One region of the Kocuria tytonicola genome, then DNA from elsewhere that is predicted to be linked to it. Evidence: riboswitches for the same ligand, from Rfam matches in the RefSeq annotation. Region 1 holds a riboswitch; each other region holds the start of a gene.

Region 1 (9,987 bases):
ACAGGCGGGCAGTTCCTTCTGACCGGTAGCGCGAGTCTGCAGGACGGGACCGTGCAGCACTCGGGAGCCGGTCGGATCGGCCGCCTGCGCATGCGTCCCATGACGCTCGCGGAGCGTGGTCTGGTTACACCGACCGTGAGCCTTGCTGCTGTTCTGGCGGAACGTGACGCCATCCAGGGTGAGTCGACGATGGGGCTGCCCGAATACGTGGAGGAAATCGTCGCCTCGGGTTTTCCGGGGATGCGCGGCTTGAGCTCCCGCGCCCGGGGCTTTCAGCTCGATTCCTACCTGCGCAATGCTGTGGAGCGCGACGTGCCAGAGCAGGGCCTGGCGGTCCGTCGCCCGGAGGCCATGATGGCCTGGCTGCGAGCGTATGCTTCCGCCACTTCGACGACGGCGAGCTACTCCCAGATTCTTGATGCGGCGACCCCTGGTCACAGCGACAAGCCGGCACGGGCGACCGCCGAGTCCTACCGCCAGGTGCTCGCCTCGTTGTGGCTTCTCGACCCTGTGCCGGCCTGGACCCCGACCGGCAGTCCGATGACTCGCCTCGGGCAGGCTCCGAAGCACCACCTGGCCGATCCTGCTCTTGCAGCTCGCCTCCTCGGCCTGGGCGCTGATGCACTGCTGGGCGGCAAAGGGGAGCCACTTCGTCCCCAGGCGGGTTCCATGCTGGGGATGCTCTTCGAATCGTTGGTGACATTGTGCGTCCGTGTCGCCGCGCAGGCGGCGGAGGCCGACATCGCACACCTGCGGACGCGCAACGGCGACCACGAGGTGGACCTCGTGGTCGTGGGGCCCGACGGTGGCGTTGTCGGTGTGGAGGTGAAACTGGCGGCGGCTGTCAGCGACTCCGACGGCAAGCACCTGCGCTGGCTGCGCGACCAGCTGGGATCACGTTTCGTGGATGGTCTGATCATCACGACGGGTCCAACTGCCTACCGGCGAAGGGACGGCATCGCCGTGGTGCCTCTCGCCCTGTTTGGCCCCTGAGGTAGGGATCGGCCAGAGCCGAATAGGCTGAGCGCGTGGTAGAGATTGAGGTCAGCCCATGGGACAGGTGGTGCCCGGAATGGGGCGGGTCAATGAAGGTGCGGACAATGTCGAACTCGTCGACTACCGCCGAGGCGGACCTGATCGAGCCGATCCACCCGGGAGAAGTTCTGATGGAGGACTTCATTGAAGGATTAGGTATCACGCCGAACAAGCTCGCCGTCTCCATCGGGGTGCCTCCTCGGTGGATCAATGGGATCGTACACGGCAAGCGGGGGATCACCGCGGACACGGCCCCCCGATTGGCACGCTATTTCGGGACCTCGGCGGAGTTCTGGCTCAACCTGCAGAGCCTCTACGAGTTGGACTGCGCGGAAGACCGGGCGGGGGAGCGCATTGCGGCGATTACGCCGCTCGCCGTGGTGTGACTTTCGAGCTACCAACGGTCTAGCTTCCTTCAACAAGGCGCACGACGTCCTGTACCGCTGTCCGCCATGCCATGGGACACTGGGCGCATGAGTCAGACCGTGAGCCTCGACCTGGACGCGATCAGCCGTGCCGCAGAGCGTCATGGTGTCGCAGAGCTTGAGCTGTTCGGATCAGCTGTTTCAGGTGATTTTGCTACCGACAGTGATGTCGATTTCCTGGTCGTCTTCCTCCCGGATCGTGCAGATCCGTTCGAGGACTTCTGCGCTCTCCGGGATGAGCTCTGCCAGATTGTTGAACGCGACGTCGACCTGGTCGTCAAGCGCGCCATCCGAAACCCGTACTTCAGGGAGTCGGCACTGGCGCACACGGAGACTGTCTATGTTGCCCACCTCTAAGGCACACCTCTGGGATGCTCGCGAAGCTTGTCTGGCGATTCTCTCCTTCGTGGACGGTATCGACGGGAATGATTTCCATGCCAACCTGCTGGTGCAGTCGGCCGTGGAACGCCAGCTGGAGATTCTGGGGGAAGCGTTGAAGCGACTGCGGCGGACGGATCCGGAGACCGCTGCGGAAGTGCCTGATCTTGGCCGAATCATCGGCATGCGCAATGTCATCGCGCACGAGTATGCCGTAGTGGACCATGCGATTGTGTGGTCGGTCGTTGACTCACGCTTAGCCTCCCTCGCGGTTCAGCTGGCTGAACTTCTCGAGTCATGAGCTATGACGATCCCCGTCTCGTGGCGGTCTACGACTTTGACAACCCCGACGGGCCCGATCACGACTTCTTCCGGGATATGGCTACGCACAGCGGTGCTACCCGGATCACGGACCTGGGCTGCGGCACCGGCCTGCTCACGGTGACGCTTTGCGGTCCCGGCCGGGAAGTCACGGGGATTGATCCATCCTCCGCCATGCTCGAGCAGGCGCGTACCCGGCAGGGCGGTGACCGGGTGCGGTGGATTCAGGGCACCTCTGAGCAGATCACCTCGAACAACGCCGACATGGTGGTGATGAGCGGCAACGTGGCGATGCACATTCTCGGAGCGCAGTGGCACACCGCGCTGTCCGACATTGCCAGGGGTCTCCGTCCCGGAGGCCTTCTCGCCTTCGAAAGCCGCAACCCCGAGGCTCGCGCGTGGGAGAAGTGGCAGCAGGAAGCGTCCTGGCGGGAGACGCCCGCCGGCATCCTGCGGGAGTCGTTGAGGACCGATCCGCCCGGCGAGGACGGCGTGGTGGTCATGCACAGTACCTACGAGTTCGACGACGGTTGCGGGACGAACGAGGTCCAACGATTGCAGTTCCGAAGCCATGAACGGATTGTCGAGGACCTCGCGATGGCGGGCCTGGATGTCACGGCCACGTACCGGGACTGGAATAGGGCACCATTCACCGGCGGTGCGGATCAGCCGCTCATGGTGTTCGTCGCGACCCGGTGCGAGGGACTGTCCCGTGACTGATTCGCCATGGTCGACAGGAGGTCAACGTGGCGAGAAGTGAATGGCGCGCAGAACGGGATGGCCAGGTTACCGAGGACGTGGCCCGGCTGCTGGGCACAGTTCCGGAGTGGTTTGGCCGGCCCGAATCCAATGCTGAGTACATTAATGCGGCCTGTATCATGGAAACGTGGACCGTCCGTGACAGTTTGAACAAGGTCGTCGGTGTGACGCTTGTGAACCGTCACTTTCCTCACGTCGCTGAAATCCATCTCACTGTGGTGGACCGGGGCGTCCACGGTCAAGGAGTGGGCTCCGCAATGCTGGCCGCTGTCGAAGGCGATTCCAGAGCACGCGGGGTGAAGCTCCTGGAGGTCAAGACTCTTGGCCCCTCACATCCGGACCCTGGATACGCGCGCACGAGAAAATTCTATGAGAGGTGTGGGTTTCTCCCCATGGAGGAAACCGCCCTGTGGGGTGAGGGAACTCCCTGTCTGATCATGGTGAAACCACTCGGCCCCACGTAAATCAGGGAGTCACCCAGAGATCCGTGCGGACGTGCCGGGGGCGCTGCTTGGAAGAATAATGGGCGTCAGCGTCTCCGCGGGTGGACGACCTGATCGAGATGCATCTGGGCAGGCTGAAAGGAACGTTGACCCCCATGGCAAAAGCCCTCAAAGACTTCGTGGCGGAGCATTCAGTGGATCGCGAGCGCGTCGAAGGATACAAGGAACGGATGCTGTCAGACGCCCACGCCTACAGGCTTCGTGAGCGGCTAGGGACGGGTGGACTGTCCCAAGCGCCACTGGCCCAGCGCGACGGCCTCGGCCGACGGCAGAACTGAGGCTGGCCCCTTTCGCTCTCGGATGACGTGGGCCGTCACTCTTTGTAGACACTGACCGACAGTCGCTTCAGGACCTCGCGGTCTTCGAGGTGGTGGAGCCCCAGGCGCTCGTAGAGGTGCCGCGGGAACGTTGTACCGTCCCGTGGCCACAGCGGCGATCACGTCGCCTCCCTCCACCACCACATGCCACGTGAGTTTTGCCGCCGTCAATTCCGCCGCTGTCTCGCTGAGCTGCGGGATGCGGTCGTCGCCGATCAGGGCGGCCTCCACGCGATAGGCCACGCGTTGCAGGTTCACGAGTTCATCCACGTGCCCCGCAACCTTGGACGGGGTGTGTTCGCGGATCACCATCCGTGCAGGGCCGTTGTCAGGCATGGTTCCAGTGACTCAGCACGGCGCCACCTCGGCAAGGTCACCGGGATGGACCGCTCGGAAACAACCAGGCGGGTGGCCACGCTCACGGAATGAGGCCCCTGCTTATACCAAGACCCTCACCCCTCTTGAAGCCAGGTAGCTGCGGTCATGCGGATGGGTAGGCGGTAAACCCTAAGCTTTCGTAGAGGCCCATCGCTGCGGGCGACGTGCCGTCTCCGAAGCGCAGACTGATCGCAGCATTGCCAGCGACCGAGCATGTTTCGATGGCATGCAGTACGAGGGCCCGTCCCGCGCCCAAGCCCCGATAGCGTGGATGAACGAACAGGTCGATGATGAACGGACCATCCAACCACTCGTCCCAGATGGAATGTTCCACCACCATGACCGCGCCAACGGGCCGATTGTTGACCCACGCCGTGGCGCAAGCATCCGGTCTTAAAGCGCCGTAGTCTCCCCGGAAAGTCGCCTCAATTTCTTCACGGGCCGAGGCCATGTCCTCGGCGGCGACCCCTAATGGGTATCCCTCGAAGTAGAGCTTCGCCAGGGAGGTTCGAGAAGCCGCGTCCAAGGAGCGGATGGAGACCGGGGACGATCGGTGGGTTGAGCGAGTGACTGTGGGAAGAGAGAGGCGCAAAATATCCGAGGGCATGAGTAATCCGTTCTGGTCCAATTGACAGGGCAGGAAACTACTCACGCACGGCGCATGCTTTTGATTGTAACCATGGGTGGCTTGCCCGCAAGACCTTCGGGGACGCGGCGCAGGAACCGTTCAGGAGTCGCCTGAAGAGCAATGTGTGCTAGACATGTGACCGTCCACACGGGAGCCCCAGACACGGGGGCTGAGATCGGGCCAGTGCTGCTCGAGACCGTCGAACCTGAACCGGGTCATACCGGCGTAGGAAGTGAGGAACGGCCATGTCTTCCCATGCCCCCACACCAACCAGCACCACCACTCACAGCACCACCGCGCCTACGGGCACCACTCCGACGGACGGAGAAGGCACTACTTCGAGTGCCACAACCCAGTCCGAGCAGCACAACTCCCACCGCCTCGCCTGGCTGGAGGACACGGAGCACTGCATCCAGGTCCCCGTCACCGAGATCCACCAGCTGGACTCCCCGGACGGCACCCCCAACGAGCCCCTGCGCGTGTACCGCACCATGGGCCCGGGCAGCGTACCGGAGGAGGGCCTGGAGCCCTGGCGTGCCGAGTGGATCGAGGCCCGCGGGGACACCGAGGTCTACGAGGCCCGCGGTCGGAAACTGGAGGACGATGGCCGCGGCGCCGTCCGTCGTGGCGCCCCGCAGCAGCAATGGCGGGGAAGCAAGCCGGAACCCCGGCGGGCCCGGCCCGGCAGGTGCGTGACCCAGATACAATACGCGCGCCGCGGCGTCGTCACCCCCGAGATGCGCTTTGTGGCGCTGCGAGAACAGTGCGACGTCGAGCTCGTGCGGGAGGAGGTGGCCGCCGGCCGGGCCGTGATCCCCCTGAACGTGAACCACCCGGAATCCGAGCCCATGGTCATCGGGCGGAAGTTCCTGGTGAAGGTGAACGCGAACATCGGCAACTCGGCGGTGACCAGCTCCATCAGCGAGGAGGTGGCCAAGCTGGAGTGGGCTGCCAAATGGGGAGCGGACACGCTCATGGACCTCTCCACGGGCAACGACATCCACACCACGCGCGAGTGGATCCTGCGCAACTCGCCCATCCCCATCGGCACGGTGCCCATCTACCAGGCGCTGGAGAAGGTGGACGGGGACGCCAACGCGCTCACGTGGGAGATCTACCGGGACACCGTGATCGAGCAATGCGAGCAGGGCGTGGACTACATGACGGTCCACGCGGGCGTCCTGCTGCGCTACGTGCCGCTCACCGCCGAGCGCGTGACCGGGATCGTCTCGCGCGGCGGGTCGATCATGGCCGGCTGGTGCCTGGCGCACCACCGCGAGAACTTCCTGTACACGCACTTCGACGAGCTGTGCGAGATCTTCGCGCGCTACGACGTCGCCTTCTCCCTGGGCGACGGCCTGCGCCCCGGCTCCATCGCTGACGCCAACGACGCCGCGCAGTTCGCCGAGCTCGACACCCTCGCGGAACTCACGAAGCGGGCGTGGGAGCACGACGTCCAGGTGATGGTGGAGGGCCCCGGCCACATCCCGCTGCACAAGATCCGCGAGAACGTGGAACGCCAGCAGGAGCTGTGCGACGGCGCCCCGTTCTACACGCTGGGCCCGCTCGCCACGGACATCGCCCCTGGCTACGACCACATCACCTCCGCGATCGGCGCCACCGAGATCGCCCGCTACGGCACCGCGATGCTCTGCTACGTCACCCCCAAGGAGCACCTGGGCCTGCCCAACCGGGACGACGTCAAGACCGGCGTGATCACCTACAAGATCGCCGCGCACGCCGCGGACATCGCCAAGGGCCACCCGGGCGCCACCGAGCGCGACGACGCCCTCTCGAAGGCGCGCTTCGAGTTCCGCTGGCGGGACCAGTTCGGCCTGGGCCTGGACCCGGTCACCGCGCAGGAGTACCACGACGAGACCCTGCCCGCCGAGCCCGCCAAGACCGCGCACTTCTGCTCGATGTGCGGGCCCAAGTTCTGCTCCATGCGCATCTCCCAGGACATCCGGGACACCTACGGCAGCGCGGAGAACCAGGCCGCGATCGCGGGCATGCAGCGCAAGAGCCAGGAGTTCCTCGCGGCCGGCGGCCAGGTCTACCTCCCCAGGCCCACGCTGCGGAAACCGGACGGCGCCACCTCCTGATCCGGGACCTCTGGCCAGGGACCACGACGCCGCCCGGCCGGCTTCCGGCCGGGCGGCGCCCTCCGGTGCCCCGGGCCCGCTGCGACGACTGACCCGGGTGTGGTCCGCGCCTCTCGTGGCTGTGAGGAAAACAACGTGTGGCCGGCGGACGAAGCTCCGAACCGCTGGGTGTCATCCGTATCCGTACGGCCTCGCGAGGACTAGCGTTGACACCATGATCAAGGACTCGAAACTCACCGTCGTCGGAGCCGGAGCCGTGGGATCGAGCGTGGCCTATGCCTCGCTGATTCGGGGGTCCGTGCGCCACATCGCCCTCTACGACATCGCGTCCGCGAAGGCCGAGGCGGAGGCCCTGGACCTCGCCCACGGCTCGCAGTTCGCCGCGCACACGGACATCGTGGGTGGCGGCTCGGACATCGCGCTGACCGAGAACTCGGACGTGGTGGTCATCACCGCGGGCGCCAAGCAGAAGCCCGGGCAGACCCGCCTGGACCTGGCCGGGACCAACGCGAAGATCATGTCCCAGCTGGTGCCGCCGTTGCTGGAGGCCTCCCCGAACGCCGTGTTCGTGGTGGTCACCAACCCGTGCGACCCGCTCACCACGCTGTCCCAGCAGGAGACCGGGCTGCCCGCGGAGCGGATCTTCGCCTCCGGCACCGTGCTGGACACTTCCCGGCTGCGCTGGCTCATTGCCCAGAAGGCGGGCGTGGCCACCTCCAGCGTGCACGCGCACATCGTGGGCGAGCACGGCGACTCCGAGTTCGCGCTGTGGTCCACCGCGACCATCGGCACCGTGCCCATCCTGGAGTGGACCCGGGACGGCGAGCGGGTGTTCACCCGTGAGGACCTGGACCAGATCCTCTCCGAGGTGCGGGGCGCGGCCTACAAGGTGATCGAGGGCAAGGGTGCCACCAACGACGCCATCGGCCTGTCCAGCGCGCGCATCGTGGAGGCCATCACCGGTGACCAGCACGCCGTGCTGAACGTGGCCCCGGTGCTCTCGGACTTCCACGGCATCGACGGCATCGCCATGTCCGTGCCCAGCGTGGTCAGCGCGGCAGGTGCCGTGCCCATCCGCGAGACCCCCTTCGCTGAGGACGAGCTCGACCGGCTGAAGGCGTCCGCGAACACGCTGCGCGGCGTCGTCGACAGCCTGTCCTGAGCCCAGCCCCGCCCCACGTCCCGAAAGAACAGCGCCATGTGGACCCAAACCCTCGACACCCTGGGCAGCCTGCCCCTGACCGCGCTCGTGGCCGCCGTGCCCATCGTCGTGTTCCTCGCGTGCATGATGCTCTTCAAGCTCACGGGCCTGAAGTCCGGCGTGATCGCGCTGGTGGTGCAGGTGCTCGTGGCGCTGCTGGTGTTCCACATGCCGGCCTCCGCGGTGGCCGGGGCGGGACTGCTGGGCCTGCTCACGGCGTTGTGGCCCATTGCGTACATCATCGTGATGGCGGTGTGGCTGTACCGGCTGAGCGTGCGGTCGGGGCGCTTCGACGTGATCCGCTCCTCCATTGCGAACGTCTCCGCGGACCAGCGGGTGCAGGTGCTGCTGATCGGGTTCGCGTTCGGCGCGTTCCTCGAGGGCGTGGCCGGCTTCGGCGTGCCCATTGCCATCTGCGCGGCACTGCTCGTGCAGCTGGGGTTCCCGCCCCTGCGCGCCGCCGTGCTGTGCCTCGTGGCGAACGTGGCCGCGGGTGCGTACGGCGCCATCGGCGTGCCTGTGCTCGTGGGTGCACAGGTCACGAACATGGACGTCCAGGACCTCTCCCGGGCGCTCGTGGTGCTGCTCCAGCCGCTCACGTTCCTGGTGCCGTTCCTGCTGGTCTGGATGGTGGACGGCCTGCGCGGGCTCCGCGAGACCTGGCTCCCCGCGCTGGTCTCCGCCACGGTGTTCTGCGTGGTGCAGGGCGCTCTGCTGTGGTTCATGGGCCCCGAGCTCGCGGACCTCGCGGCCGGTCTGCTGGCCATGGTGTCACTGTTCGTGCTGTGCCACGTGTGGACCCCGCGCCGGGTGTCCCGCGCCCCCGAGGCGCCGGAGACCGCCGAGGCGAGCCACCCGCTGGGTGAGGTGGTCCGGGCCTGGAGCCCGTTCTACATCCTCACCATGGTGATCCTGCTCTGGTCCGTGCCCGCGGTGCAGCATCTCTTCACCCAGGGCGCGCTGGGGTTCACCACGTTCAAGGTCCCGATGCCCGGGCTCACCGGCCACGTGACCACGGCCGCCGGGACCGTGGTGAACGCCACCTGGAACTTCTCGATCCTCGGGGCCACCGGCACCGCCATCCTGATCGCCGTGCTCATCACGTTCTTCACCACCCCGCAGCTGCACGCCAGGCAGCTGCTCGAGGAGCTCTCGGGCGCCGTCAAGGCACTGGGCCCGGCCATCGTGCTGATCGCCGTGATCCTGGTGCTCGCGAACATCGCCAACTACTCGGGCGGCTCCACGGCCATGGGCACCGCGCTCGCGGCCGCCGGTCCGGTCTTCCCGCTGATCGCCCCGGTGATCGGCTGGATCGGGGTGTTCCTCACCGGCTCGGTGGTCAACAACAACACCCTGTTCGCGCCGCTGCAGGTGGCCACCGCCCAGGGCATCGGGGCCAGCCCCGCGCTGCTCGTGGGCACCAACACCGCGGGCGGCACCACCGCCAAGGTGATCTCCCCGCAGTCCATCGCCATCGCGGCCGGCGCCGTGGGGCTCAACGGCCGCGAGGCCGAGATCATGCGCGGCTCGTTGTTCTACAGCCTGGGCATGCTCGCGGTCACGTGCGTGTGGACGTTCGTGCTCGCCGCGGTGCTCTGAGCGCGAGCAGCACGGTCCTCAGCCGACCCGCTGCGTCCGCCCTGGTCAGGGGCGGGCACGGCGGGTCACACTGTTCCCAGAGACCTCTCCCGCCCCTCGAAGGGTTCGCATGCCCCACGCCGACGACGCCGCACCGCGGCTCCCGCGCGTCCGGCGCCTCCAGCTCGCCGACGCCCCGCAGGTTCTGCGGGCGTTCCGCTCCGACCCCGAGATGGCGAGACAGGGAGCCGTGACCACCCCTGAGGAGGCGGTGGAGTACGTGCGGCGGGTCAGCGACCCTGGCAGCGGCGTCGCCTGGGCGGTGTGCGGGCGCAGTGGTCTGGTGGGCGTCGTGGGCATCA
Region 2 (9,987 bases), 340 kb from region 1:
GTGCTGCTCCTCCACGGGATCGCCGCGCTGCTCGCACCCTCGATCATCCGGCGCACCGGTCGCTCGGGGTTCTACGTGGTGGCCCTGGCGCCGCTGGCGGGCCTCGTGTGGCTCTGCCTCGGCACGTCCCGCGTCTACGGCCCCGAGGGCGCCTGGTCCACCACCTTCGAGTGGATCCCCCAGCTGGACATCACCCTGTCCTTCCGCATGGACGCGCTGGCCTGCATGATGTGCCTGCTGGTGCTGGGTGTGGGGACCCTGGTGCTCGCGTACTGCGCGCGCTACTTCAAGGCGGACGCCGAGGGCATCGGCCCCTTCGCGGCGCAGCTCGTGGCCTTCGCCGGTGCGATGTTCGGGCTGGTCACCGCGGACGACCTCATGGTGCTGTTCATCTTCTGGGAGATCACCTCGGTGCTCTCCTTCCTGCTGATCTCCTACTCCCGCACCAAGCTCGCCGCGCGCCGTGCCGCGCTGCAGGCGCTCGTGATCACCACCGCGGGCGGGCTCGCGATGCTCGTGGGGCTGCTGATGCTCGGGCACGAGGCGGGGACCTACCGGATCTCGGGCGTGCTGGAGGCGGCCCCCGAGATGCTGGGCTCCACCACCGTGGACGTGGCCGTGGTGCTCGTGCTCGCGGGCGTGGTGACCAAGTCCGCGCTGTTCCCCACCCACTTCTGGCTCCCCGCAGCCATGGCCGCGCCCACCCCCGTGTCCGCCTACTTGCACGCCGCGGCCATGGTCAAGGCCGGCATCTACCTGGTGGCGCGGCTGGCCCCGGGCTTCTCCGGCACCACGTACTGGCTGCCCGTGACCCTCACGCTGGGCCTGGGGACCATGGTCTTCGGCGGCTGGGTGGCGCTGCGGCAGTACGACCTCAAGCTCATCCTCGCCTACGGCACGGTGAGCCAGCTGGGCTTCATCACGTCCGTGGTCGCCTTCGGCACCCCGGACACCGCCATGGCGGGGATGGGCATGGTCATGGCCCACGGGCTGTTCAAGGCCACGCTGTTCCTGAGCGTGGGCGTGATCGACCACCAGGCCGGCACCCGTGACATCCGCAGGCTGTCCGGGGTGGGCTGCCAGGCCCCCAAGCTGTTCACGGTGGCCGTGATCGGTGCCGCGTCCATGGCGGGCCTTCCCCCGCTGCTGGGTTTCGTGGCCAAGGAGGCCGTGATCACGGCCTTCCTCGAGGAGGTCTCCGAGCCCGCGGGTCTCGCGGCACTCGTGTGCGCCGTGGTGGGTTCCGTGCTCACGTTCGCCTACAGCGCCCGCTTCCTGTGGGGCGGTTTCGCCCGCAAGTCCGCCCGCTTCTCCGAGCTCGACGCCGCTCCGGACGGCCAGTCCGTGATCAGCGAGTTCACGCCCGCGCCCTGGGCGTTCCTCCTGGCCCCCATGGTCCTGGCGGCCGCCACCGTGGTGCTGGGGCTGCACCCTGCACCGCTGGAGGCGGGCATCGCTCCCTACCAGGAGCTGTTCCCGCACGCGGAGGACGCCCACGTCCACCTCGAGCTGTGGCACGGACTCACCCCGGCGCTCGGGCTCTCCGCCCTGATCATCGCGGCGGGCGCGCTGCTGCACGCGGCCCGGCGCCCGGTCTCCGAGCTCCAGAAGCGGCTGCCGTCCCTGCCCACCGGGGACTACGTGTACCGCCGGATCATCAACGTGCTGGACATCGTGGCCGTGTGGCTCACCGGCCGCACCCAGCGCGGTTCGCTCATGTTCTACCTGTCCGTGATCCTCGTGACCGCGATCGTGGTGCCGCTCGTGGCGCTGTTCTGGTACGAGACCCCGCCGCTGGCCGGGTTCCGGTACGGGGACTCGCCGGCGCAGGTGGTCACCGGGATCGTGATGGTCGCCGCCGCCCTGCTGGCGCTCACGGCCGGCAAGCGGTTCCTGGCCGTGCTGCTGGTGTCCGTGACCGGCTACGGCCTGGCGCTGATGTTCGCGCTGCACGGCGCGCCGGACCTGGCCCTGACCCAGATGCTCGTGGAGACCATCTCCCTGGTGGCCTTCGTGCTGGCCCTGCGCTCCCTGCCCGGCCCCCTGTGGAACCGGCGCAAAGCCGGCCACCGTGTGTTCCGGGCCGTGTTCGCCGTGGTCTTCGGGCTGTTCATGATGGCCCTCGCGGTGTTCTCCCTGTCCTCCCGCACGGCCGAGCGGATCTCCCTGAACATGCCCCGGATGGCATACGAGCTGGGTCACGGGGAGAACGTGGTCAACGTGATCCTCGTGGACATCCGCGCGTGGGACACCATGGGGGAGATCTCCGTGCTCACCGTGGCGGCCACCGGCATCGCCTCCCTGATCTTCGTGAAGGGCCGAGGGGACCGGTTGCGCAGCGAGCGCCACCTGCTGGACTCGCGTCAACTCAAGGCCCTGCGGGGCGCGGACTCCGCGGCCCACTCGCCGCAGGCCAGGACCCAGGAGATCGAGGTGGCCCGGCGCTTCACGTCCCGCCCGGACGCGGATCCGTTCCTGCTGGCCGGACGCACCCTGGCACCGGAACGGCGCTCCATCGTGTTCGAGGTGGTCGCCCGGCTGCTGTTCCACACGTTCATGATCGTCTCCCTGTACCTGCTGCTCGCCGGGCACAACGACCCCGGGGGTGGATTCGCCGGCGGCCTCATGGCCTCGCTCGCCCTGACCCTGCGCTACCTGGCCGGCGGCCGCTACGAGCTCGAGCGGGCCACTCCCGTCAACGCGGGCTGGATGCTCGGGGCCGGTCTGGGCATCGCCTCCCTCTACGCCGTGGCGCCCGTGCTCTTCGGCGGGGCGGTGATGGAGAGCCACACGTTCGAGTGGGACCTGCCGCTGTTCGGACACGTCAAGTTCGTCACGGCCCTGATCTTCGACGTGGGCGTGTACCTGATCGTGGTGGGCCTGGTGCTGGACATCCTGCGCTCCCTGGGCGGCCGCATCGACGAGCGGATCGAGCGCTCCGCCGTGGACCGGGAGAGGCAGCGCTCGGGCCGTGGCTCCAGGATCCGCCTGACCCGCAGCGGGGCCACGATGACCGCCCGGCGTTCCGACGATCCCGATGTCCCGGAGGGCTCCATGGTCTCCGGCGACGAAGTCTCGGAGGTGCGGCAGTGACCGTGAACCTGACCATGCTCGTGGTGATGGGCGTGCTGTTCTCCGTGGGGGTCTACCTCCTGCTGGAGCGCTCCCTCACCCGCGTCCTGCTGGGGCTCATGCTGCTCACCAACGGTGCGAACCTGCTGATCCTGCACACGAGCGGAGTGCCCGGCGCCGCGCCGCTCTACGACAAATCACTGGGCGGCTCAGAGTACTCGGACCCCCTGCCGCAGGCGCTCGTGCTCACGTCGATCGTGATCTCGCTGGCCACCACCGCGTTCCTGCTGAGCATGATCTGGCGCTCGTGGGTCCTCGCCCGCCGGGACGAGATCCAGGACGACCTCGAGGACCGTCGCGTGGCCCAGCAGTCCTCCTACGACGCCGAGGACGACGACGCCATGCCGCAGGACACCTCCGAGTTCAGCCACGGTGACGCGCGGTTCACCCCGTCCCGGCACAACGCCGAGGAGGCCACGGAGTCGCCGGGTCACCACAGGGTCGAGAAGCGGCAGCGGGACGACGGGAGGAGCACCCATGAGCACTGATCTGGCGCAGCTCGCACCGCTCGCCGTGCTGATCCCGTTCGTGGGCGCGGCCGTGAACTTCGTGGTGGTCCACCGCAACAGGCTCCAGCGCACCGTCACCGTGGGCACCATGGTGCTCACGCTCGTGCTCAACGCGCTCATGCTCGCGGACGTGTGGAACCAGGGGCCGCAGGCCGTGCACCTGGGGGGCTGGGCCGCGCCGTACGGAATCGTGATGGTGGTGGACCAGCTCTCCGCCCTGATGCTCGTGGTCTCGGTGGTCGTCTCCCTCACGGTGCTCGTCTACGCGGTGAGCGAGGGTGTGGCCGGCGGGGACGACGAGGGCCCCATCTCGATCTTCTACCCCACGTTCCTGCTGCTCGTGGCCGGGGTGTCCAACGCGTTCCTCGCGGGGGACCTCTTCAACCTCTACGTGGGATTCGAGATCCTGCTGACCGCGTCCTACGTGCTGCTCACCATGGGCGGCACGGCGCAGCGCATCCGGGCGGGCGTCACGTACGTGGTGGTCTCGGTGATCTCCTCGATCCTGTTCCTGATCTCGCTCGGGATGATCTACGGCGCCACGGGAACCGTGAACATGGCGGACCTCTCCGTGAAGCTCGCGGACCTGCCGCAGGGCACGCAGATGCAGCTGCACCTGATGCTGCTCATCGCCTTCGGGGTCAAGGCGGCGGTCTTCCCGCTGTCCTTCTGGCTGCCGGACTCCTACCCCACGGCGTCCGCTCCCGTGACCGCGGTGTTCGCGGGACTGCTGACCAAGGTGGGCGTCTACTCGATCATCCGCACCGAGACCCTGCTGTTCCCGGGACGCCAGATCAACGACCTGCTCATGTGGGTGGCCCTGCTGACCATGCTGGTGGGCATCCTGGGTGCTCTCGCCCAGATCGACATCAAGCGCATGCTCTCGTTCACGCTCATCAGCCACATCGGCTACATGATCTTCGGCATCGCGGTGGGCACCCCGCAGGCGCTGGCCGCGGTGGTCTACTACATCGCGCACCACATCGTGATCCAGACCAGCCTGTTCCTCGTGGCGGGGCTGATCGAGCGGCGCGGCGGCTCCACCAACGTGGACCGGCTCGCGGGGCTGCTGAAGATCTCGCCCCTGCTGGGAGTGCTCTACCTGATCCCGGCGCTGAACCTCGGGGGGATCCCCCCGTTCTCCGGGTTCCTGGGCAAGGTGGGTCTGCTCGAGGCGGGCATCAGCAGCGGCACGTGGCTGGACTACCTCCTGGTGGGGGTGTCCGTCCTGGTCTCGCTGCTCACGCTCATGGCACTGGTGCGCGTGTGGAACCGCGTGTTCCTGCGCCGCGTGGACGACGCCGAGTACCCGGACCCCGTGCTGCGCGCCACCACCGCGCAGGGCCACCGGCCGCGCACCTCGCGGGTGGTCGCGGGCAAGCCCGGCAGCAGGTTCTCGGGCGCGGCCCCCGTGGTCCTGCTCCCCAAGACCATGGTGGGTGCCACGACGGCGCTCGTGGCGGTGGGCGTGGCCCTCACCGTCCTCGCGGGGCCGCTCTTCGACCTCGCGGGCAGCGCCGCCGACAACCTCGTGCACCCCGACCGCTACACCGAGGCCGTGCTCGCCCCCGTGGGCGAGGGCGGCGTGAGCGAGGAGGCCCCGTGAGCACGTCCGCCGTCCGCCGGCAGTCCCGCAACTCCCTGCGCGCCGAGCTGCCCCTCATCCTGTGGCTCGTGGTGGTCTGGGGCGCACTGTGGGGGGACTGGAGCCCCGGCAACCTGGTCTTCGGGCTGATCCTGGCCCTGCTGGTCACGCGCCTGCTGGTGCTGCCACCCGTCCGGCTCTCGGGCAGGTTCAACGTGGTGCACTTCGCGCTGTTCGTGGTCACGTTCGTCTGGCAGGTGGCCAAGGCCAGCCTGGTGGTGTTCCTGGTGGCCCTGCGGAAGGGACCCCGGGTGCGCAACGCCGTGCTGGGGACCCGGCTGCGCCAGAACAACGACCTCCTGATGACCGCCGTGGGGCACACCATGGCGCTGATCCCCGGGTCCCTCGTGGTGGAGGTGGACCGGGGGAACGGCATCCTCTACTTCCACGTCCTGAACATCGCCACACCGGCGCACGCGGAGGCCTTCCGCCGCTCCGTCCTGGACACCGAGGCGGCCTGGATCCGGATCATGGGCTCCCGGGAGGACCTCGCGCTGCTGCCCGTGAAGGGGGACCCGGGGCGCACGGAGGCCTCGGGCGCGGTGGAGTCCCCCACCGAGAACATGCAGGAGGCCGGGAACGGCCCAGGAGAGGAGCGCTCATGACCGTGTTCGACGTGGCCGTGTGGGTGTGCGGTGTCATCCTGGCGCTCGCCGCCGTGGGCACCCTCTACCGCCTGGCCAAGGGGCCCTCGCTGCTGGACCGGGTCATCGCCACGGACGTGCTGCTCGCCATCGTGGGCGCGGCGCTCGCCGTGGAGATGGTCTACCACCACCACACCGACAACATCGTGCTGCTGGTGATCGTCTCCCTCGTGGGCTTCCTGGGCTCCGTGACGGTCGCGCGCAACGTGGGACTGGACCGCTCGTGAACTGGCAGACCGTGGTGGACGTCGTGGCGCTCGTGTGCCTGGTGGTGGGATCCTTCATGTCCCTGGCGGCCGCGGTGGGTCTGGTGCGCTTCCCCGACCTGCTCTCGCGCATGCACGCGGGGACCAAGCCCCAGGTCTTCGGGCTGCTCCTGCTGCTCACTGCGGTGGCACTGGAGAGCGGAGAGCCCCGGATGGTCCCGCTGCTGGTCCTCGCGTGGATCTTCCAGCTGCTGACCGTTCCGGTGTCCGCGCACATGGTGGGCCGCGCCGCGTACCGTTCCAAGCACCTGCACGAGGAGAACCTCGTGGCGGACGAGCTGCGGGACGTCGTGGCGCGCGCCGGGGACGAGTCCGGCTGAGGGTGGCATCCTGCCGCCTCCCCCGCAGCGGTGTCCCCGGCCACGCGCCGAGGTTCGTATGCTGGGGTAGGAACACGACGCCGTCGCCCACCCTGCGCCGGCGGCACTCACGAGAACCAAGGAGAAACCCATGAACAAGGCGATGGACCTGCTCGGCACGGCCGCTTCCCTGGGCGGTGTGGCCCTGTCCAACAAGGCGCTGACCGTGGTCTGGAAGAAGGTCACGGGCAACGAGCCCCCCGCCAAGAACCCGGACGAGGACGAGGCCTGGCGGGACATCATCCTCTGGTCCCTGCTCACGGGCCTGGTGGGCACCGTCATCAAGGTGGGCATCTCCCGCCAGGTGGCCAAGATGCAGTCCGAGGACAACGACTCCGCGAAGACCTCGCAGACCGAGATCTGATCCGCGTGACCGCGGCCCCCGGGCTACGGCCCGCACCGCACGACGCCGCACGGCCGGGTACCCCGCGTACCCGGCCGTGCGTCGTCTAGACTGGGGGCTCAACGACAGGGGAGCGCCGCAGCGGCGCTGAGAGTGCGCGCGAGCGCAGACCCTCGAACCTGATCCGGTTCATACCGGCGCTAGGGAGTCGAGCATCTCAGGGGCACGGACGCACGGGCGTCCGCAGTCCCTCCCCTCCTGGAGTCTTCAGGAGGATCTTCATGACGCAGGTACGCAGCACCACCGCACGCACGTCCCCGGGCCGGGGGCCCCGCACGCAGTCGTGGCGGGTGGTGGACATCGTGGTGGCCGCCGTCCTGGCGGCGGTGTGCGCGGTGATCTTCTGGATGTGGTCCAACCTGCTGTACCCCGTGGTGTCCACGAGTGCCGTGGCGTACCCGCCCTCGGCCGGTCTCATCTCGGGCGGCTGGCTCGTGGCGGGCACCCTCGGCGCGCTGATCATCCGCAAGCCCGGCGCCGCACTGTTCTGCGAGTTGCTGGCCGCCGTGCTGGAGGGCTTCCTGGGCACGCACTTCGGCTGGACCGTGGTGATCTCGGGCCTCGTGCAGGGCCTGGGCGTGGAGCTCGTGTTCCTCCTCACCGGGTACCGGCGCTTCGGGCTGCTGGTCGCGACCCTCGGCGGAGCCGTCTCCGGGCTGTTCCTCGGTGTGAGCGAGGACATCATGTACAACTACGAGTGGGCCGCGGACCAGAAGGTGGTCTATGCCGCTCTGACCACGATCTCCGGCGCCGTGATCGCCGGTGCCCTGATGTGGTTCGTGGTGCGGGCGCTGCAGGCCACCGGGGTGCTGGGTGCCCTCGCGTCCGGGGCCGCGCGCCGATGACGGCGGCGGGGCCCGTCCCCGCGGGTGCGGCGGTGGAGCTCCGCCGTTTCGGCTGGCACTACCCCGGCCGGCAGGACGCGAGCCTGAGGGAGGTCACCACCACCGTGGCGCCGGGGGAGCGGGTGCTGCTGCTGGGCCCCTCGGGGGCGGGCAAGTCCACCCTGCTGCAGGCGCTCGCCGGGGTGGAGCAGGACCCGGACGGCCAGTCCGGCTCGGGCGAGGTGCTCGTGGACGGGGCGGACCCCCGGGACGCCCGGGGCGCCGTCGGGTTCATGCACCAGGACCCCGAGACGCAGGTGGTGCTCTCACGCGTGGGGGACGACGTCGCCTTCGGGCTGGAGAACCTGGCCGTGCCACGCGAGCAGATCTGGCCGCGCGTGCGGGACGCACTGGAGCGCGTGGGGCTGGACCTGCCGCTCGAGCACCCCACCACCGCGCTGTCCGGCGGGCAGAAGCAGCGCCTCGCGCTCGCCGGTGTGCTCGCGATGCGTCCGCGCCTGCTGCTGCTGGACGAGCCCACCGCGAGCGTGGACGGGCAGGGCGCCCAGGAGCTGTGCGGCGCCGTAGCCCGGGCCGTGCGGGGCGAGGGGATCACCCTGGTGGTCGTGGAGCACCGCGTGGCCCTGTGGGAATCCGTGGTGGACCGGGTGGTGGTGCTGGACGAGCACGGCCGCGTGGCCTTCGACGGGCCCACGCACGAGACCCTCCACGAGGCCCGGGCCCTGCTGCAGGAGCAGGGCACGTGGGTTCCCGGCTGGGTCCCCGAGACCCGCACGCCGGCGCACCGCTCGGACAGCCGTGCCCCCGCCACCGGCACCGGCCCAGCCTCCCGTTCCCCGTCCGTCGAGGCCCCTGCCACAGTTCCTGTCACTGCAACTGCAACTGCAACTGCAACTGCGACTGCGACCCCTGCGGCGTCCGACGGCGCGGTGCTGCTGAGCGCGCGGGATCTCGCGGTCTCGCGCGTGCAGCCCACACGGCGCGCGGTGGCGCGCAGGCGACGTCGTGCGCGGGCGGCGTGGCGGCGCGGCCGGGAGGCCCCGGAGCCCGCAGCCGTGCCGGACGTGCCGGTGGCCGCGGAGAACATCTCGCTGGACGTGCGCGCGGGGCGCGCGCTGGCCGTGACCGGGGTGAACGGGGCGGGCAAGTCCACCCTGGCGCTGACCCTCGCGGGGCTGCTCGTGCCCGTGCGCGGCACGGTCCGGGCCAGCGCCCGGCTGGCGGGGGACGCCCCCCGGGACCCCTCCCTGTGGGACGGCGGCGAGCTCGTCGCCCGCGTGGGCACGGTGTTCCAGCACCCCGAGCACCAGTTCCTGCGCCCCACCGTGCGGCAGGAGCTCGAGTTCGGTCCCGAGCAGCTGCGCCGCCGGGTCAGCGCCGCGCACCGCACGGATCCGCCCGCACCGGAGGACGACGCCGCTCGCGTGGCAGAGCTATTGCACCGCCTCCGCCTGGCGGACCTCGCGGACGCCAACCCCTTCACGCTCTCCGGGGGGCAGAAACGGCGGCTGTCCGTGGCCACGGTGCTCGCGGCCGCGCCGGACGTGCTCATCCTGGACGAACCCACGTTCGGCCAGGACGCGCGGACGTGGCAGGAGCTCGTGGACCTCCTCGTCACGGAGCTGGACCGGGGAACCGCGGTGGTCGCGGTGACCCACGACCGTGACCTGATCGACGCCCTCGCGGCCGAGGAACTGGAGCTGGGTGCATGAGCACCGTCACCGCACCGTCTATGTTTGCGCCCCGCACCGGGTTCCTGGCGCGCGCCAACCCCGTGGTCAAGCTGCTGGGGGCGCTGCTGATCACCCTGATGATCGTGGTGAGCGCGGACCCGGTCACCAACGCCGTGGCGCTCGCGGGCCAGCTCGTGCTGCTCGCGGGCGTGGGGCTGGGCCCGTGGCGGCTTCTCACCACCCTGTGGCCCGTCGTGCTGGCCGCCGTGATCAGCGGCTGGGGCACCGCGATGCTCTCCACCGCGGGCGGTCCCGTGCTGCTGCACGTGGGGTGGGTGAGCATCACCACCGGGTCGCTGGCGGCCGGTGCCGCGATCGCCCTGCGCGGACTGGCCATCGCCCTGCCCGGGATCACCGTGCTGCTGACCACCGATCCCACGGACCTCGCGGACGGTCTCGCGCAGACGCTCCGGTTGCCCGCGCGGTTCGTGCTCGCGGCACTCGCCGCCCT
Region 3 (9,987 bases), 450 kb from region 1:
CCACACGGACATCCTGGGGGACACCGTGGCGGAGATCGCCCGGGAGAAGGCCGGGATCGTCAAGCCCGAGGGCTTCCTGGTGAGCTCCGCCCAGCAGCCCGAGGCCGCCCAGGTGCTCCTGGACCGTGCCCGCGAGCTGGGGGTCCCGTTCCGCTTCGAGGGCGTGGAGTTCTCGGTGACCGCCCGCACCACCGCGGTGGGCGGGCAGGTCATCACGGTGCAGGGACTCGCGGCGGAGTACCCGGACCTCATGCTGCCCCTGTTCGGTGCCCACCAGGCCCAGAACGCCGCGGTCGCGATTGCGGCCGCGGAGGCCCTGCTGGGCGGTGGCGAGAAGCCCCTGAACCCCGAGCTCGTGTCCCAGGGCCTCGGCGCGGTGTCCTCCCCGGGCCGCCTGGAACTGGCCCGCACGGCCCCGCCCGTCATCCTGGACGCCGCGCACAACCCGCACGGGCTGCTGGCCTCGGCGGCGGCGGTGGGCGAGGCGTTCACGTTCACCAAGCTCAACCTGGTGGTGGGCGTGCTGCGGGAGAAGGACGTGGAGGCCATGTTCCGCGTGCTCGCGGACGAGTACCACGAGTTCGACCTGGAACTGTGGTGCACCGCCTCCCACTCCCCGCGCGCGGTGGCCCCGGACGAGCTCGCAGACATCGCCGTGGACATGGGCTTCGACGAGGACGCCGTGCACGTGGCCGAACGGCTCGACGACGCCTGCGCCGCGGCCATCCAGGACGCCGCGGCCCGCGAGCAGTTCGACGGCGCGGTGCTCGTCACCGGGTCCATCACCGTGGTGGGAGAAGCCCGTGTGCTGCTCGGACTCTGACCCCCTGCCCGCCTCCCCGGAAGGAGCAGCATGGCCCGCATGACCAAGGCCCAGCGCGAATGGCGCCCGAACCAGCCCAAGAAGCAGCGCTCGGTCAGGACGATGTTCGCCTCCAGTGTGCTGAGCATCGAGGCGTTCATCGTGTTCTTCGCCGCGCTGGGCGCCTACGGGCTCCTGGCCCGGGACTGGAGCACGGCCCACAAGCTGTGGCTGCTCGGCGGCTCCGTGGTGCTCGCGGCACTGTTCATCCTGCTGTGCGGGATGCTGCGCAGGCCGTGGGGCTACGCCGCCGGATGGGTGCTGCAGCTCGTGCTGATCGCCACCGGCTTCGTGGTGCCCGCGATGTTCGTGATCGGCGCGCTGTGCGCCCTGGCCTGGTGGTACGCCGTGGTCAAGGGCGGGCGGATGGACCGTGAGAACGTGCGGCGTGCGCAGGAGCAGGCCCGCTGGGAAGCCGAGGGCCCGCTCACCTGAGTGCCCGCGCCGCCGGACGCGCCGCCCGTTCTCGCACGGGCGGCCGCGTTCGTTAGGCTCGGTCCGGAAACCGCACGCGTCCCGGCCCCGCCGCCGGACGGGCACCGTACGAATGTCAAGGAGATTCCATGTCGCAGCGCACCCTCGTCCTCGTCAAGCCGGACGGCGTCCAGCGCGGTCTCACGGGTCAGATCCTGGCCCGCATCGAGGCCAAGGGCTACACCCTGTCCCAGCTCAAGCTCGTGAATGCCAGCCGTGAGGTCCTGGAGCAGCACTACGCGGAGCACCAGGGCAAGCCGTTCTTCGAGCCGCTCGTGCAGTTCATGCTGTCCGGGCCCGTGGTGGCCGCGGTCGTCGAGGGCGACCGCGTGATCGAGGGCTTCCGCATCCTTGCCGGCGCCACCGAGCCCACCACGGCCGCGCCCGGCACCATCCGCGGGGACCTCGGCCGTGACTGGGGCGAGAAGGTCCAGAAGAACCTCGTGCACGGCTCCGACTCCCCGGAGTCCGCCGAGCGCGAGATCGGCATCTGGTTCGGCTGAGCCCCACGGGCCGGGCCGTGTGGAGCGCACCACGCGCCCGGCGGCCCGGCACAGGTGGGAGAACGACGACGGGGCGGCACCTTCGCGAAGGTGCCGCCCCGTCGTCGTGCGCGGACCGGGAGTGCGGGCCGCACCGGGCGTCAGGAGAAGATGACGGTGGAGAAGCGCACGGCAATGACACCGAAGACGACCACGAGCACGGCGATGCCGATGAGCCACGCCCAGGCCGCGGAGCCGGCCCCCGGTCCACCGGAACCCATGACGCCCGCGCGGCGCAGGCGGGCCGTGGTGTGGGTCAGCAGCAGGGTCTGGGCGCACCACACCACCATGCAGTACAGGCACAGGGCGTTGATCTGGAACGTGGTCTGCCACCACAGCCACAGGGTGAACACGGAACCGGCCGCGGTGCCGAGCCACACCAGCCACCAGAACCAGCGGGCGTAGCGCGCCCCGGCCAGGACGCCCACGGCCACGGTGAGCACCACCGCGTAGCCCACGAGCCCGATGAAGGGATTGGGGAAGCCGAAGAGCTCCGCCTGCGGGGTGCGCATCACGGTGCCGCAGGACAACCAGCTGTTGAGGTCGCAGCTCGCGCGGTGGTTGGCGTCCTGGAAGATCGCGAGCCGCTCGGCCACGAGCGCTGCGGAGGAGAGGAAGCCCACCAGCGAGAGAACGGCGGCGAGGACGGCCCAGGAGCGGTCGGAACGGCTGGCCGGTGCGGGCGTCCCGTCGGCGGTGGGCTGCACGGGGGCGGGGGAGGTGCTGGATGCGGAACTCACGCGCCCGATCGTAGACCACCGGGCAGTGCGTGTCCCGGGTCCGCGACCCCGGGCGACACGCGCGTCCGACCCCCGCACGGGCCGCCCCACCCTGCGGCGCCCCTCGGTGGACTGTGGGGTGCGCCACGTGGAATGTGCGGTGGCCGGGGACGACTGTGAGATACTGCAACCGGTCGGTCCTCAGCCGCACGTGAGGTAACCGGCCCGGCAGGAGCACCGACGACCATCGGCACGGACCCGCGGCTCTCACAGGATCGAGCGCGTCCGGACCGGTTCAAGTTCGCGGTCCCACGGACCCAGCGACTCGGGCCTCCGCCGGCTCGTGGACGGCGCACGACACACACGCCGCGCCCACGGGTACGACACCGACTTCCGGCGGCCGCGTGGACCCCACCGGCTCGACCGACCGAGCACACCTCGGGCCCGGGTGCGGGCGGTGCCCCGAGCAGGAGCACAACCTCACATGGAACCTGAACAGGACAACGCAGCCCAGTCCCCGCTGGAGACGGACGCCTCCGCTTCCTCTCCCGACGCCACCACGCCGCCTCCCGCTGCGGAGGAAGCGCCCGCAGCGGCCCCCGACGCCGCCCAGGACGCCACTGCCGACGCCGCGCCGAGTGCTGGAGAGGCCGACAACGGCGAGGACTCCGAGGTCACCGAGATCGACGGCACGCGCGCGGCCATCGAGATCGCCGCCGCGGTGGAGGCCCACGAGGCCCTGGCGGCACCGAGCACCGACGACGAGTCCGGCGCCGAGAAGTCCGACGCCGAGAGCTCGACGGCCGAGGAGTCCGACGCCTCCCTGCCCGTCACCCCCGGGACCGACGACGGCGCCGGCACCGACGAGACCGACACCAACGGCACCGCGGCAGCGGCCCAGGCCGCAGGTGGCGAGATCAGCGACCCGGGAGCCGCCGGCACGGCGGGCTCGGACTCCGGGGCCGCAACCACCACCGAGGACGTCGAGAACTCGTCCGAGACGCCGGCCGAGGAGCCCCCCGCGCAGGAGGGCTTCGGCGCCTTCGGACCGGGCGCGTCGCTGATGTTCCACGCCCCGGACCCCGAGGAGATCCGCCGCGCCGCCGAGGCCCAGGCCGCCCGGCTGCGCGAGGCCGAGCGCACGTCGCACCGGGAGGACGACGACGAGGACGAGAACGGTTCGGCGTCCAGCAAGCGGCGCCGCCGGCGTCGTCGCGGGGACGAGGACATGGAGCTCGTGGACGACTCCGACGGCTCCGTGACCCGCGTGCGCGCACCGCGTGGCGCCTCCGAGGGCACCGGCAGCGACGAGGTGACCGGCGTCAAGGGCTCCACGCGGCTCGAGGCCAAGCGCCAGCGCCGTCGTGAGTCCCGTCAGTTCGGACGCCGCCGCCACGTGATCACCGAGGCCGAGTTCCTGGCCCGCCGGGAGTCCGTGGAGCGCACCATGCTGGTCCGCCAGAAGGAGGACCGCATCCAGATCGGTGTGCTGGAGGACGGGATCCTCGCGGAGCACTTCGTCTCCCACACCCAGCAGGACTCGCTGATCGGCAATGTCTACGTGGGCAAGGTGCAGAACGTGCTGCCCTCCATGGAGGCGGCGTTCGTGGACATCGGGCGCGGGCGCAACGCCGTGCTCTACGCCGGTGAGGTGGACTGGGACGCAGCGGAGCTCGGCAACAAGCCCCGCAAGATCGAGAACGCCCTGAAGTCCGGGGACACCGTGCTCGTGCAGGTCACCAAGGACCCCGTGGGCCACAAGGGCGCGCGCCTCACGAGCCAGGTCTCCCTGCCCGGGCGCTACCTCGTGTACGTGCCCGGCGGGTCCATGACCGGCATCTCCCGCAAGCTCCCGGACGTGGAGCGCCAGCGGCTCAAGAAGATCCTCAAGGACCGGCTGCCCGAGGGCGCGGGCGTGATCGTGCGCACCGCCGCGGAGGGCGCGTCCGAGACCGAGCTGACCAACGACATCAACCGGCTGCGCTCGCAGTGGGAGCAGATCCAGGACAAGGCGCGCTCCACCAGGACGCTGGCCCCGGAGATGCTGTACGCGGAGCCGGACCTCACCATCAAGACGGTGCGGGACGTGTTCAACGAGGACTTCACCGCCATGGTGGTCCAGGGCGAGCAGGCCTGGGACAACATCGAGGCCTACGTGACCTACGTGGCCCCGGACCTGCTGGACCGGCTGCAGCGCTGGACCGAGGACGAGGACCTCTTCGTGCACATGCGCGTGGAGGAGCAGATCCAGAAGGCCCTGGAGCGCAAGGTGTTCCTGCCCTCCGGCGGCTCGCTCGTGATCGACCGCACCGAGGCCATGACCGTGGTGGACGTCAACACGGGCAAGTTCACGGGCTCGGGCGGCAACCTCGAGGAGACCGTCACCAAGAACAACCTGGAGGCCGCCGAGGAGATCGTGCGCCAGCTGCGGCTGCGGGACATCGGCGGGATCATCGTGGTGGACTTCATCGACATGGTCCTGGAGTCCAACCGGGACCTCGTGCTGCGCCGGCTCGTGGAGTGCCTGGGTCGGGACCGCACCAAGCACCAGGTGGCGGAGGTGACGTCCCTGGGCCTCGTGCAGATGACGCGCAAGCGCATGGGCACCGGGCTGCTGGAGGTCTTCTCCGAGCCGTGCGAGGAGTGCGCGGGCCGCGGTGTGCTGGTCCACGACCACCCGCTCAAGGGCCGCAACGCCCCCGCCCCCACGGACCACCGGGGCGGGCGCAACGACCGCAAGCGCTCGCGCCAGAAGCAGGGCACCCCCGCGCAGGAGAAGCCCCGTTCCGGCAACCGGTCCCAGGACTCGGGCGAGCAGAACGCCCGGGACGAGGCCACCCGCACCGCGTTCGCCAACATCGCGGCAGCCTCCTCCCACGAGGACGACGACGCCGCGCAGGACGGTTCCGGGGACGGCGCCCGCAGCGGCGGCGGGGACTCCGCACACCAGGACGGCTCGGAGCAGCACTCCGGCGGCCGTCAGGGGGGCGAGCACGCCGGTGACGGCGAGTCCGAGGGCGGCCGCCGCCGCAAGAAGCGCCGCGGCAAGCGCAGCCGCGGTCGCGCGCAGAACGGCGAGGACAACGGCTCGCAGGACGGCAGCGGCTCCGACACCGACACCGGTTCGGGGCAGGATGCGGGGGAGGGCGACTCCTCCAGCCTCACCATCCACGGCGAGGTCATCGAACTGCCGCAGGGCCAGCGCCCGCAGAAGGACCGCTCGCGGGACTCCGGGTCCGGGCGCCACGGCGGCACGAAGACCCGTGAGCAGCGGGAGACCGCCGAGGAGGCCATGACCCTGGACTCCCTCACCGCCGCGTTCTCCGGCGAGGACGCCTCGCAGGACACCGACGGCCACACCTCCGGGGGCCGCGGCGCCACGGACACGGGGTCCGGCACCGAGGGCACCCGGAACCGGGGCTCCGAGGGCACGGACGAGCGCTCCGGACGCCAGCGCGGCCGCGGACGTGGCCGGTCCCGCTCCCAGGGCGGGGCGGCATCGTCCTCCGGCGGCGCAGACGAGGGCACCTCCTCCGGGCACAACGCGGCGGCGCCGCGCACCACCGGGGTGGTGGGCGCCGCCGGAGCGGTCACCTCCGGGTCCGACGCCGGCTCGGGCGATGCCGCGGCCAGCAGTGCCGGCCGGAACGGGGCCGGTCGGGGCGCGGCCGGGAACGGCAGCGCGACCGCCTCGCAGCCGGCCGCCGAGCAGCAGACCCCGGCCAGGCGGCGTCGTGGTTCGCGGCGTGCCGTGGCCCCCGCCGCGGCACCGGGCACCGCGAGCGTGCAGAAGCACGAGTACACCCCGTCCGAGAGGACCGCGGCCCGCTTCACCGCGGCAGCGTCCGCCAATCCCGTGGCGGCGTCGGACGGTCGGCCCACGGTGGTGGGTGTGGGCGTCAAGGCCCAGGACATCACCATGACGCCCCAGGGCGAGTGATGGCCGCGGTGCGCGCCCGGGCCGTCCGGGTGCGCACCGCGAACACCACCATGCACCACCTCGCAGGAGCGCTCGGACCCGTCCGGGCGCTCCTGTGGCATGATCGGGACCACGCACACGGGGTGCCGCCGAGCGGCTGAGAACACACCCGTCGAACCTGATCTAGCTCGCACTAGCGAAGGGAATGTCGTGACCACCACGCCTTCTGCCCCCGCCCCCCGCGTCCTCTCGATCGCCGGGACCGATCCCACGGGCGGTGCCGGGCACGCCGCGGACCTCAAGTCCATTGCCGCGATGGGCGGCTACGGACTCAGCGTGGTCACCGCGGTGGTCGCCCAGAACACCCAGGGTGTGGTGGCCGTGCACACCCCGCCGGTGGAGGTCCTGCAGGCCCAGCTGGACGCCGTGGCCCAGGACGTGGAGCTGGACGCCGTGAAGGTGGGCATGCTCGGCTCCGTGCCGGTCATCGAGACCGTGGGCCGGTGGCTCGCGGAGCACCGGGCGCCCGTGGTCGTGGTCGACCCCGTCATGGTGGCCACCGCGGGCGGCCGGCTGCTGGAGCCCGAGGCCGAGCACGCCCTGCGGAGGATCCTGCACCACGCGGACCTCATCACCCCCAACCTGCCCGAGCTCGCGGTGCTGGCCGAACGGCCCGTGGCGCGCACGTGGGACGAGGCGCTCGCGCAGGGGCGCGCCGTCGCGGACACCTTCGGCACGCGGGTGCTCGTCAAGGGCGGGCACCTCGCGGGGGAGAGCACCCCGGACGCCCTCGTGGTCCCCGGGCGGCAGGAGCCCGCCGCTCAGTACGGGGGAGCGCGGGTGGCCACCCGCAACACCCACGGCACCGGCTGCTCGCTGTCCTCGGCGCTCGCCACCGTGGTGGCCCGCACGGGGGACTGGGCGGGCGGCATCGGCACGGCCCGCACGTGGCTGCGCGGTGCGCTGCGCGCGGCGGACTCCCTGCACGTGGGCCACGGCAACGGCCCGGTGCACCACATGCACCACGTGCAGGACCTCGTGGCGGACCCCGCCTTCGTCTCGGCGGCCGGCGCGGCGGACGACGACGCCGCGCCCGGGCGCTCCGGGGTGGGTCCCCGTGCGCACGGCGTCCCCGCAGCCGGCGCGGGGCAGCCCGCAGACGCGCGGGAGGCGGACGCGCGGGGCACGGCGGAGCGGTTCACGGACGAGCTCTGGGAGGACTGCGCGCCGATCCGGGAGGAGATCGCGGCACTGCCGTTCGTCACGGCGCTGGGGGACGGCACCCTGGAGCGGGCGGCGTTCGAGTGGTACCTGGACCAGGACATGCAGTACCTGGAGGCCTACTCCCGGGCACTGGCGCTGCTCGCGGCCGCGGCGCCGGGGGAGGAGATCCGGGAGTTCTTCGCGGCCGCGGCCGCCGCGGTGGTCACGGGCGAGTCCGCCCTGCACCGGGCCCGCCTCGGGGGCCGCTCCCCGGAACCGCCCTCGGCCACCACGAGCGCCTACGCCGACTTCCTGCTGGCGCGCACGGGCCAGGACGGCTTCGCGGTGGGAGCCGCCGCCGTGCTGCCGTGCTACTGGCTCTACGCCCACGTGGGCACGGAGCTCACCCGGCGCGCCCACGACGTCGGATGGGAGGGCCACCCGTTCGCGGACTGGCTGGCCACCTACAGCGACCCGGACTTCCAGAGTGCCACGGACGTCGCACGCCGCGCGGTGGACCGTGCGGCGGCCACCGCGGACCCCGCCACGCGCGAGGCCATGCGCCGTGCATTCCGGCGGGCGTGCCGCCTGGAGCTCGCGTTCTTCGCCCAGACCGCGGACGACGCCGCCGGGCGGCCATGATTGGCGCGGCTTCGGGTCATCGGGTAGTCTGGGCTGTCGGTGCCAGCCACCGGTGTGCGTCATCAGCAATGACACGCGCCCGGAAGCGGCACGCTCGGGTGAACTTCCTGTTTTGATGCGATAGCCACGCAACCGTGCGGTCGGTCGTGAACCACCGCGGCGTGATGTCTCGACATTCGCAGTGCTCCAGGAGCCCACCCGGCCATTACACGCAGTCCATAGATGTCGAGAGAAGTGAGTTCCCAAGTGGTGTACGCGATTGTCCGCGCAGGCGGCCGCCAGGAGAAGGTTTCCGTAGGAGACCTCGTGACCCTTGACCGCGTCGCCGGCGAGGCAGGCAGCACCTTCGAGCTCCCTGCACTGCTGCTGGTCGATGGGGACAAGGTCACCTCCGACTCCAAGACCCTGGCCAACGTCAAGGTCACTGCCGAGATCGTGGAGGACCTGCGCGGTCCCAAGATCTCGATCATGAAGTACAAGAACAAGACCGGCTACAAGAAGCGTCAGGGTTTCCGCGCCGAGCTGACCACGGTCAAGATCACCGGCATCGACGCCTGACCGCCGGTCCCCCGTACATTTTCCAACGAAGGTAGGCACACACCATGGCACATAAGAAGGGTGCGAGTTCCACTCGCAACGGCCGTGACTCCAACGCCCAGTACCTGGGTGTCAAGCGCTTCGGCGGCCAGTCCGTCAACGCCGGCGAGATCATCGTCCGCCAGCGCGGCACGCACTTCCACCCGGGCCTGAACATGGGCCGCGGCAAGGACGACACCCTGTTCGCCCTGGCCGCCGGTGTCGTCGAGTTCGGCACCCGCCGTGGCCGCCGCGTGGTCAACATCCAGACCGCCGAGTAGTCATTGCTTCGGACCTCAGGGTCCACCCGCCGCCACCTGAGCGTGGCGGCGACCACTGGAGGGTGGGCGCGTCTCGCGCTCACCCTCTAGTCTTTTGAGCAGAACCCCGGTCCGCCCGCCCACGGGGGACCCAGACGTCGAGGAGCCACGTGGCCAGTTTTGTTGATCGAGTCATCGTGCACGCCACGGGCGGCAACGGCGGCCACGGCTGCGTCTCCGTCAAGCGCGAGAAGTTCAAGCCGCTGGGCGGTCCGGACGGCGGCAACGGCGGGGACGGCGGTTCCGTGGTCCTCCGGGTGGACGGACAGTCCACCACGTTGCTGGGCTTCCACCACGCACCCCACCAGAAGGCGCCCAACGGCGAGCCCGGCAAGGGCGACATGCGCCACGGCTTCAAGGGCCAGGACCTCGTGCTCTCCGTCCCGGACGGCACCGTGGTCAAGGACCGCGAGGGCAACGTGCTCGCGGACCTGCTGGGGGAGGGTGCGGAGTACGTGCTCGCCGCCGGTGGCCAGGGCGGTCGCGGCAACGCCGCACTGGCCTCGCCCAAGCGCAAGGCCCCGGGCTTCGCGCTGCTGGGGATCCCGGGCGAGGAGCAGGAGGTGGAGCTCGAGCTGAAGTCCATTGCGGACGTCGCGCTCGTGGGCTTCCCCTCCGCGGGCAAGTCCAGCCTGATCGCCGCGATGAGTGCCGCACGCCCCAAGATTGCCGACTACCCGTTCACCACGCTCGTGCCCAACCTGGGCGTGGTGCAGGCGGGTGACACGCG

The links. A riboswitch is a leader RNA that binds a small molecule or an ion and turns the genes downstream of it on or off. The one in region 1 is predicted to bind thiamine pyrophosphate.
Region 2: another riboswitch for thiamine pyrophosphate. It lies ahead of EAE32_RS03195 (ECF transporter S component); the one in region 1 lies ahead of thiC (phosphomethylpyrimidine synthase ThiC).
Region 3: another riboswitch for thiamine pyrophosphate. It lies ahead of EAE32_RS06845 (bifunctional hydroxymethylpyrimidine kinase/phosphomethylpyrimidine kinase); the one in region 1 lies ahead of thiC (phosphomethylpyrimidine synthase ThiC).

What each region holds. Positions count from the first base shown of each region.
Region 1 is NZ_RDEX01000001.1:1,045,150-1,055,136, forward strand. Features, by position in the region: gene EAE32_RS04745 (ATP-binding protein) at 1-993, shown strand, start outside; gene EAE32_RS04750 (HigA family addiction module antitoxin) at 1,101-1,421, shown strand; gene EAE32_RS04755 (nucleotidyltransferase family protein) at 1,509-1,817, shown strand; gene EAE32_RS04760 (HepT-like ribonuclease domain-containing protein) at 1,801-2,139, shown strand; gene EAE32_RS04765 (class I SAM-dependent methyltransferase) at 2,136-2,879, shown strand; gene EAE32_RS04770 (GNAT family N-acetyltransferase) at 2,906-3,382, shown strand; gene EAE32_RS11685 (hypothetical protein) at 3,463-3,699, shown strand; gene EAE32_RS04775 (GNAT family N-acetyltransferase) at 4,220-4,768, opposite strand; TPP riboswitch at 4,882-4,993, shown strand; gene thiC (phosphomethylpyrimidine synthase ThiC) at 4,990-6,846, shown strand; gene EAE32_RS04785 (L-lactate dehydrogenase) at 7,061-8,008, shown strand; gene EAE32_RS04790 (L-lactate permease) at 8,045-9,646, shown strand; gene EAE32_RS04795 (GNAT family N-acetyltransferase) at 9,756-9,987, shown strand, end outside.
Region 2 is NZ_RDEX01000001.1:700,590-710,576, forward strand. Features, by position in the region: gene EAE32_RS03160 (Na+/H+ antiporter subunit A) at 1-3,093, shown strand, start outside; gene EAE32_RS03165 (Na(+)/H(+) antiporter subunit C) at 3,090-3,620, shown strand; gene EAE32_RS03170 (Na+/H+ antiporter subunit D) at 3,610-5,247, shown strand; gene EAE32_RS03175 (Na+/H+ antiporter subunit E) at 5,244-5,891, shown strand; gene EAE32_RS03180 (MrpF/PhaF family protein) at 5,888-6,157, shown strand; gene mnhG (monovalent cation/H(+) antiporter subunit G) at 6,154-6,516, shown strand; gene EAE32_RS03190 (DUF4235 domain-containing protein) at 6,647-6,919, shown strand; TPP riboswitch at 7,016-7,122, shown strand; gene EAE32_RS03195 (ECF transporter S component) at 7,180-7,803, shown strand; gene EAE32_RS03200 (ABC transporter ATP-binding protein) at 7,800-9,515, shown strand; gene EAE32_RS03205 (energy-coupling factor transporter transmembrane component T family protein) at 9,512-9,987, shown strand, end outside.
Region 3 is NZ_RDEX01000001.1:1,497,313-1,507,299, forward strand. Features, by position in the region: gene EAE32_RS06820 (bifunctional folylpolyglutamate synthase/dihydrofolate synthase) at 1-823, shown strand, start outside; gene EAE32_RS06825 (DUF4233 domain-containing protein) at 854-1,297, shown strand; gene ndk (nucleoside-diphosphate kinase) at 1,426-1,839, shown strand; gene EAE32_RS06835 (vitamin K epoxide reductase family protein) at 1,980-2,618, opposite strand; gene EAE32_RS06840 (Rne/Rng family ribonuclease) at 3,082-6,537, shown strand; TPP riboswitch at 6,646-6,739, shown strand; gene EAE32_RS06845 (bifunctional hydroxymethylpyrimidine kinase/phosphomethylpyrimidine kinase) at 6,727-8,361, shown strand; gene rplU (50S ribosomal protein L21) at 8,608-8,919, shown strand; gene rpmA (50S ribosomal protein L27) at 8,964-9,218, shown strand; gene obgE (GTPase ObgE) at 9,368-9,987, shown strand, end outside.